DNA from 2 places in the Variovorax atrisoli genome. Region 1 is predicted to be linked to the other one. Evidence: riboswitches for the same ligand, from Rfam matches in the RefSeq annotation. Region 1 holds a riboswitch; the other holds the start of a gene.

The links. Region 1 has a riboswitch for thiamine pyrophosphate ahead of thiC (phosphomethylpyrimidine synthase ThiC). Riboswitches for the same ligand answer to the same signal wherever they lie in the genome.
Region 2: linked by a shared signal. The riboswitch ahead of FHY06_RS01905 (purine-cytosine permease family protein) and the one ahead of thiC (phosphomethylpyrimidine synthase ThiC) in region 1 are both predicted to bind thiamine pyrophosphate.

What each region holds. Positions count from the first base shown of each region.
Region 1 covers NZ_JACIBG010000009.1:34,593-39,001, forward strand. The annotation lists gene thiC (phosphomethylpyrimidine synthase ThiC) at 1-1,846, opposite strand, end outside; TPP riboswitch at 1,936-2,041, opposite strand; gene FHY06_RS27360 (YchJ family protein) at 2,083-2,502, opposite strand; gene FHY06_RS27365 (metallophosphoesterase) at 2,639-3,478, opposite strand; gene FHY06_RS27370 (acyl-CoA dehydrogenase family protein) at 3,480-4,409, opposite strand, start outside.
Region 2 covers NZ_JACIBG010000001.1:374,424-378,832, forward strand. The annotation lists gene FHY06_RS01895 (FAD-dependent oxidoreductase) at 1-213, opposite strand, end outside; gene thiD (bifunctional hydroxymethylpyrimidine kinase/phosphomethylpyrimidine kinase) at 249-1,109, shown strand; gene FHY06_RS01905 (purine-cytosine permease family protein) at 1,054-2,400, opposite strand; TPP riboswitch at 2,477-2,577, opposite strand; gene FHY06_RS01910 (adenylate/guanylate cyclase domain-containing protein) at 2,781-4,409, shown strand, end outside.

The DNA of each region.
Region 1 (4,409 bases):
CGCCGGCCATGAACTCCTTCGACTTCTCCTCCATGCCCTCGCTCATGGCCTGATCCTCGGCCACGCCCTTCTTCGCGGCGTACTCGCGCACCTCCTGCGTGATCTTCATCGAGCAGAACTTGGGGCCGCACATCGAGCAGAAGTGCGCCACCTTGCTCGAATCCTTCGGCAGCGTCTCGTCGTGGAATTCGCGCGCGGTGTCGGGGTCCAGGCCCAGGTTGAACTGGTCCTGCCAGCGGAACTCGAAGCGCGCCTTGCTCAGCGCGTCGTCGCGCGAGCGAGCACCCGGATGGCCCTTGGCCACGTCCGCCGCGTGCGCGGCGATCTTGTACGCGATGATCCCCTGCTTCACGTCGTCGCGGTCGGGCAGGCCCAGGTGCTCCTTCGGCGTCACGTAGCAGAGCATCGCGGTGCCGGCCCAGCCGATCATGGCCGCGCCGATCGCGCTGGCGATGTGGTCGTAGCCCGGCGCGATGTCGATGGTCAGCGGGCCCAGCGTGTAGAACGGCGCCTCGTGGCAGTGCTTCAACTGCTCGTCCATGTTCGACTGGATCATGTGCATCGGCACGTGGCCGGGCCCTTCGATCATGGTCTGCACGTCGTGCTTCCACGCGACCTGCGTGAGCTCTCCCAGCGTGCGCAGCTCGGCGAACTGCGCCTCGTCGTTGGCGTCGGCGCCCGAGCCCGGGCGCAGGCCGTCGCCGAGCGAGAAGCTCACGTCGTAGGCCTTCATGATGTCGCAGATGTCCTCGAAGTGCGTGTAGAGGAAGCTCTCCTTGTGGTGCGCGATGCACCACTTGGCCATGATCGATCCGCCGCGCGACACGATGCCCGTCATGCGGTTGGCCGTCAGGTGGATGAAGGGCAGGCGCAGGCCGGCGTGGATGGTGAAGTAGTCGACGCCCTGTTCCGCCTGCTCGATGAGCGTGTCGCGGTAGATCTCCCAGGTGAGGTCCTCGGCCACGCCGCCCACCTTCTCGAGCGCCTGGTAGATGGGCACGGTGCCGATCGGCACCGGGCTGTTGCGCACGATCCAGTCGCGCGTGGTGTGGATGTTCTTGCCGGTGGAAAGGTCCATCACGTTGTCCGCGCCCCAGCGGATGGCCCACACCAGCTTCTCCACTTCCTCCTCGATGCTCGAGGTGACGGCCGAGTTGCCGATGTTGGCGTTGATCTTCACCTTGAAGTTGCGGCCGATGGCCATCGGCTCGACTTCGGGGTGGTTGATGTTGGCCGGGATGATCGCGCGGCCGCGCGCCACCTCGTCGCGCACGAACTCGGGGGTGATGATGCGCGGGATGCTCGCGCCCATCGGGTTGCCCGCCACGCGCTTCGCGCGTTCCTCGTTGGCGAGGTATTCGGCCATCCACTCGCGCTTGCCGTTCTCGCGCAGGGCCACGTATTCCATCTCGGGCGTGACGATGCCGCGGCGCGCGTAGTGCATCTGCGTGACATTGGAGCCCGACTTCGCGCGGCGCGGCGTGCGCTGCAGCGCCGAGGCGCCGGCGCGCAGTTCGGCCAGGCGCTGGGCGTCGCGGTCCTCGTTCTTCGCGCCATCGTCCAGCGCGTGGTGCACGCGGCCTTCGTAGCTCTCGGTGTCGCCTCGTTCGGCGATCCACGGTCCGCGCACGTCGGGCAGGCCGCGGCGCACGTCGATCTCGACCTTCGGGTCGGTGTAGGGGCCGGAGGTGTCGTAGAGCGAGACGGTCTCGCCGTTGGTCAGCTGCACGTCGCGCACGGGCACGAACAGGTCGGGCCGGCTGCCCGGGATCACGCACTTGTGCGACGCGGGAAAGGGCTCGCGCGTGAGCGTGAGCAGCGAGGTGAACTTGTCGGGGGCATTCATCGGAGGCACTCCTTGTGGACAGAAAGGGTGCTCCGCAATCGCTCGGTGGCCTTCGGCAGAAGCCCGTCACGGAAGGTGGACGGACCGAAGTCAGGGAGTGCAGCTCTTCTTACGCCGGTATGACCCGGATCAAGTTCGCGGGTCGGCAGCTTTGCCATCTCAGCACGCCACATGCGTGCACCCCGGAGCGGGGCCGATTGTGCGAGCCTCGGCCGGGCGCGTCAACCCGCGGGTTGTTACCGCAGGTCGCCGTCGACGTAGTACCAGCGCCCGTCCTCGCGCACGAAGCGGCTGCGCTCGTGCAGGCGCGTGGCGGTGCCCGAGGGGCCGCGCTGGCGCGCGACGAACTCGACCTCGGCGTGGTCCGCGTCGAGCACCGAGCGCGCGCGGACGTCCAGTCCCAGCCACTTGACGCCCGGCTCGAACTCGATGGAAGCGGGGCGTTTCGATTCGTGCCAGGTGGCGAGCAGGTATTCGCCTCTCTCCAGCACGAAGGCCGAATAGCGCGAGCGCATCAGCGATTCGGCATCGGGCGCGGGCGTGCGGTCGAAGTCGTCGAGATAGCGGCCGCAGCAAAGGGAAAAGGCGATGGGCTTGTCGCGGCGGTCGGTCCGGCCGCAAGGGCAGGGCCTGGATTGGGGATCGGGTGCACTCATGAAGACCTGCATTGGAACACCTTGCAGCCCTTGTGCCGAGAGGGCAAGCCCGCGGATGGGCCATGGAGGCCCGCTCGCGGCGATGGCCTCGAAGACGCCGCCATGCCGCAGCGCCTCGCAGCGAATGGCGGCACCCCTACCGGAACATCACCCACTCGGGCCGCATGTTGAAGCGCACCGGCAGGATGCTGACGCCCAGCCCGCTAGTGACGTACATGCGCCTGTCCTTGTGCGTGATCCATCCGTAGGCCCACTCGCGAGGGGCCGCGCCCGGCACGATCAGCGCCCCGTAACCCGGCACGCTCACCTGTCCGCCGTGCGTGTGCGCGGCCACCACCAGCCCGTGCGTGCGCGGCATGGTCGCGAAGCTGAAGGGGTCGTGCATCATGACCAGCGTCGCTGCATCGGCCGGCACGCCGGCCAGCGCGCGCATCGGCTCCGAATGGCCGGTCGAATGGTCGCCGATGCCGACCACCCAGATGTCGTGGCCGGGCAGGCGCGCCGAGGCGTTCTCCAGCACGCGGATGCCCTGGGCTGCCAGCGCCTTGGCGATGCGCTGTCCGCCGTGCCACCAGTCGTGGTTGCCGAGCACCGCGTACACGCCCTGCGGCGCCTTGAGTCTGCCGAGCACGGCTGCCATGTCCTCGACGGGCAGGGGCTCGTCGTCCTCGCCCGTGCCCGCGAGGAAGTCGCCCGGGAGCAGCACCACGTCGGGCTGCGCGGCGTTGATCTCGTCGACGATGCGTGCGGCGCGCTCCACGCCGGTGACGCGCCATGCGGAGCGCGATGTGAGATGCCAGTCGCTCGCCACCGCGACCTTCAGGCCGGCGGGAGTCTGCCATTGCTCGGAGCTCAGCGGCTCGACGCGCGCAGCCACCCAGCGCGGTTCGATGACGAAGCCCCAGACGGCCAGCCCAGCGAGCACGATGGCCGCGGCGTACAGCCAAGCCGGGCGCCGCCCGCGACCTTCGCTCACGTCACGCCAGCGCGCGCTGGATCAGCAGCTTCTGGATGTCCGACGTGCCTTCGTAAATCTGGCAGACCCGCACGTCGCGGTAGATGCGCTCCAGCGGAAAGTCGTTCACGTAGCCGTAGCCGCCCAGCGTCTGGATGGCCGCGCTGCACACGCGCTCGGCCATCTCGCTCGCGAAGAGCTTGGCCATGGCGGCCTCCTTCAGGCAGGGCAGGCCGGCGTCGCGCAGGCTCGCGGCGTGCCAGATCAGCTGGCGCGCGGCCTCGATCTGCGTCGCGCATTCGGCGAGGCGGAAGCCCACGGCCTGCTGATCGAAGATGGAGCCGCCGAAGGCCTGGCGCTCCTTGGCGTAGGCCAGCGCGGCATCGAAGGCGCTGCGCGCCATGCCCACGCTCTGCGCGGCGATGCCGATGCGCCCGCCTTCCAGCGCGCCGAGCGCGATCTTGTAGCCCTCGCCCTCCGCGCCGATGAGGTTCTCGCGCGGAATGCGGCAGCCGTCGAAGTTGATCTGCGCGGTGTCGCTGCTGTGCTGGCCGAGCTTGTCCTCCAGCCGCGCGACGTTGTAGCCGGGCGTGTCGGTGGGCACGATGAACGCGCTCATGCCGCGCTTGCCGGCGCCCTTGTCGGTCACCGCGATGACGATGGCCACCTGGCCGTTCTTGCCGCTGGTGATGAACTGCTTCACGCCGTCGATCACGTAGCCGTCGCCGTCCTTGCGCGCGGTGGTGCGCAGGCTCGATGCATCGCTGCCGGCCTGCGGCTCGGTCAGGCAGAAGGCGCCGAGCATCCGGCCCTGCGCCAGCGGCTCGAGCCACTGCTTCTTCTGCTGCGTGTTGCCATAACGCATGAGGATGGCGTTGACGGGGCAGTTGGTCACGCTGATGGCGGTGCTGGTGCCGCCGTCGCCGGCCGCGATCTCCTCCAGCACCAGCGC
Region 2 (4,409 bases), on a different contig from region 1:
CTGCCCCATGCGCACCACCGAGACCGGCGCGACCGCCGACTCCGCCAGCGGCGCGAGCATCGCAGCGGCCACGCGCGCGGCCGCGCCTTCGGCGTCGGCGCTGCCAGCCTCGAACACGTCGACCTTGCAGCCGGACCGCGCGAGCGTCACCGCCATCAGCCGGCCCATGAGGCCTGCACCGAGGATGGCGACGGAGTCGAAAGGAAGACTCATGCCGGGGCTCCTTCGCGTCGCGGATAATTTTCGGCATGACCCAAGGCACCAACCAAGAGCCCGCACAGCGCTACGCACGCGTGCTTTCCATCGCCGGTTCCGACAGCGGCGGCGGCGCCGGCATCCAGGCCGATCTCAAGACCTTCGCTGCGCTGGGCTGCTACGGCATGACGGCCATCACCGCGCTCACCGCGCAGAACACGCTGGGCGTCTCGGGCATCCACGGCGTGCCGCCCGACTTCCTCAAGGCGCAGATCCAGGCCGTGGTCGAAGACATCGGCGTCGACGCCGTCAAGCTCGGCATGCTGCATGCGCCAGAGGTGGTCGAAGTGGTGGCGTGGGCCATCGACCGCTACCAGCTGAAGAACGTGGTGCTCGACCCGGTGATGGTCGCCACCAGCGGCGACCGCCTGATCGCGGCGGAAACGGTGCAGGTGCTGGTGCGCGAGTTGTTCCCGCGCGCGATCGTCGTCACGCCCAATCTCGACGAGGCCGCCTTGCTGATCGGCCGTGCCATCGACGGCGTGGATGCGCTCGACGGCGCGGCGGACGAACTCCTGGCGCTCGGGGCGAAGGCCGTGCTGCTCAAGGGCGGCCATCTGCCGGGCAACGAAGTGGTCGACGTGCTGCTGCAGGGCGGTGGCGAACGCCGGCGGCTGGCCTCCGGCCGCATCGAAAGCCGCAACCTGCACGGCACCGGATGCACGCTGTCGTCCGCCATCGCGGCGCACCTGGCACTGGGCGCCACGCTGCCCGATGCGGTGGAACGCGCGCGCGCCTACATCCTCGGCGCGATGGCCGCGGGTGCGGGCGTGAAGATCGGCGCGGGCCATGGCCCCCTCAACCACGGCTTTGCGCCAGTGCCGACGCACCGGCTGCCGTTGACGGCCGGCTGAGCCAGGCCAGCACGAAGGTCGCGGCCAGCGTCGGCAGCGCGGAGCCTAGCTGCGGCGCCCACTTGGCGAGCGCGTGATAGGCGGCGATGCCCGCGATCCAGATCAGCGCCGCGACCAGGTCGACCTTACGCTGCGCGCCTTGCGGCGAGACCGTCTCGCCGCTGCCGAGCCGGCCGATGATCACGCCGTACAGCGGCACGAACACCGAACTCAGCATCAGCAGGAAGGGCTCCAGGGTGTGCATCGGCAGCGCCAGCGCCAGCGCGATGCACAGGGCGGCCAGCAGCAGGCCCCAGCGCTTCACGCTCCAGCGCGGCAGCAGGCTGTGCGTGGAGACCGAGCCCGAGTAGACGTCGCCGTACGCGTTGTCGAGTTCGTCGATCAGGATCAGCCCCAGCGCCACCAGCCCGCCCTGCGCCAGCAGCAGCGCGGTGACGAGGCCCGTGCCCGGTTCTGCCACGCTCACCACCATCACACCCAGCGCGTAGCACCAGATGTTCGCGACCGCATAGCCGATCCACGTGCCGCCGAACGCACCGCCCAGGCCGCCCGTGCTGCGCTTGCCGTGCCGCGCATAGTCGGCCACCAGCGGCAGCCATGACACCGGCATCGCGATCACCAGGTCGAGCGCGCCGAACATGCCCATTGTTCCGTCACCCGGGCGAGCCCAGAATGCATCCAGGCCCTTGGCCTGCAGCTGCGTCGCGAACTGCCAGCTGAGCCACAACAGCGACAGCACCACCAGCGGCAGCCCGAAGCGGCTCACGAAGCGCCGCACCAGCTTCACCATCGAGCCCGCGAGCAGCGCCAGCAGCACCGCGCCCCACAGCAGCGTCGTCAGCACGCCGCCCCAGAAGGAGCCGATCGCAGGGCCGACCACCGTCTGGATGGCCTGCGTGCCCTCGCGCATCACGACGAGTTCGAAGGTTGTCCAGCCCACCAGCTGCACGATGTTCAGCAGCACCGGCAGCCGCGCGAAGGCGCTGCCGTAGGTCGCGTGCATCAGGCCGGCGCTTGCAAGGCCGCTCTGGCAGCCCAGCCGGGCGGTCCAGGCCAGCAGGCCCGCACCGATGCAGGAGCCGAGCACGATCGCGATCGCCGCGTCGCGCGTGCCCACGGCCGGCACGAGGTACGCGCCGATCTGCATCACCAGCAGCCCGACGCCGAGGCTGAACCACAGCGATGCATGGTCGTGCCAGCCGAACACGCGCTGCGAGACGGGCAGGGGAGTCAGCGCTTCGTTGGAGACGGCGGCGCCGCCGGCGCTGTCGTTGTTGTTGTCTTGTGCCATCCATTTGCTCCAGTGCAAAAGGTTTGGCAGGTGGGCGAGGCCCCGGCGGCGCGGCTGTCACGCGAGAAGGCGTGAGAGGCCACCGGACCAGCTTCCCTGCGCGAGGATTACCTCAATCAGGTTCAAAGGGACTTTCTCAGCCGGTCGGCAAGCCGCCCAGCACCCCTAGCAAGTGCGCCCCGGGCAACCCGCGACGCGAGCCGGATTTTATCCGCTGCCAGGAAGCCGCGACGGCGGGCGTGCCTTTGCGGCGGGAAAACCCTCGGGCTGCGGGCCGGCGGCGCGAGAATCGCCGCCGGCAGGAAAAGCAGCCGCAGAACAAAAGAAACCGGAACACGCGCCGATAAGCGTGAAGCAAGAGAAAAAGGAGAGGAACTTGCATGGCAGATGACGACTTCAAGGGCACCCGCCTGCGTCGCTTCAGGGTCGACGTGGGCACCATCATTTGCGCGGTGGCGCTGGTGCAGTCGCTGCTGCTGGTGGCCTTCGGCTATTGGGCGGCAGAGAAGCTGGTGTCCAGGGTGGGCACCGCGGCACACAAGATCAACCACGACCGGGTCGAGGACAACGTGCTGGCCTTCCTCGCGAAGACCGAGGCGGCGATCCGCGCGATCGCCGATTCGCCGAGCGTCCATGTCTGCGGCGAGGACGGCGAGCAGACCGCCGAGATGCTCTGGACCCTGCTCGAGCAGACGCCGGAGATCGACAGCATCAACGTGGCCACCGATCACGGCCACGTGCTGATGGCGGTGCGCTACCCGGTGCCGGCCATCCGCCAGGTGCTGCGCGGCGACGGATTCAGCACAGAGACCTGGCACTACAAGAGCTCGCCCGATCTGGAAGGCGGCGATGCGAAGCAGCGCTTCGCGACGACTTCGATCTCGGCCTACCGCAGCGACTTCGATCCCGAGAAACGCACCTGGTATCTGGAGGCCATGAAGGCGAAGGGCCCAGTATGGACCCAGCCTTTTCTGATGAGCGATGCAAAGGAACTCGCCATCGGCCATGCGCGGCCAGCGGGGCGCGTCGACGACGAAGGCCACAAGCGCGGGCTCGTGGTCGATGCCAACGTGTCGCTGGGCCATCTGTCGAGGCTGATGCGCGTATCCGGCGCGCTGGGCAGCGGCGAGAGCGCGCTGCTGAGTGCCGATCACCACGTGATCGCGCGCAGCAACGACCCCGAGCCGGTACGCAAGCTGGAGTCGCCCGACAGCGGCGTGCTTGGAACCATCCACGCGCACATGCTCGCGGCCAGCACTGCGGGCGGCGCTGACGACATGGCTTTCTCCATCGAGCACGAGGGGCGCCGCTACCTCGTGCAGACCTCGCACCTGCCGCACACCCGCTGGCAACTGGTGAGCTGGGAACCCGAGGACCTGCTGCTCGGGAGCCTGCATCGCTCGGTGCTCTGGTCGCTGCTTCTGACGGTCGGCTTCCTGGCGCTCTCGCTCTTCATCTCGCTGCGGCTGTCGAAGCTGGTGACCGGGCCGATCGAGAACCTCTCGCGTGTCGCACGCCGGATCGGGCGGCTGGAGCTGGACAACCTGCCGATCGAACCCAGCCGGGTGCTGGAGATCCAGCATCTCAACCAGGCGCTGGACGAGTCGGCGCGCAGCCTCAAGGCCTTCAGCAAGTTCGTGCCGGTGGACATCATCCGGCAGCTGGTCGCCGAAGGGCACGCACTAGGGCCGAGCGGGTCGCCACGCCGCATCACCGCGATGTTCACCGACGTCGAGGGCTTCACCAGCATCTCCGAGTCGATGCCGGCCGATCTGCTCGTGCGGCAGCTCACCGAGTACTTCAACCTTGCCGCGGGCATCTTCGCGCGGCACGGCGGCGTGATCGACAAGTTCATGGGCGACGGCATCATGGTGCTGTGGGGAGCTCCCAACGAACTCGAGGACGCGGAGTACCGCGCCTGCGTGGCGGCCATCGAGCTTTGTGCCGCGATGGATGCGCTCAACGAGAAGTGGCGTGCCGAAGGGCTGCAGGAGTTCCGCACGCGCGTG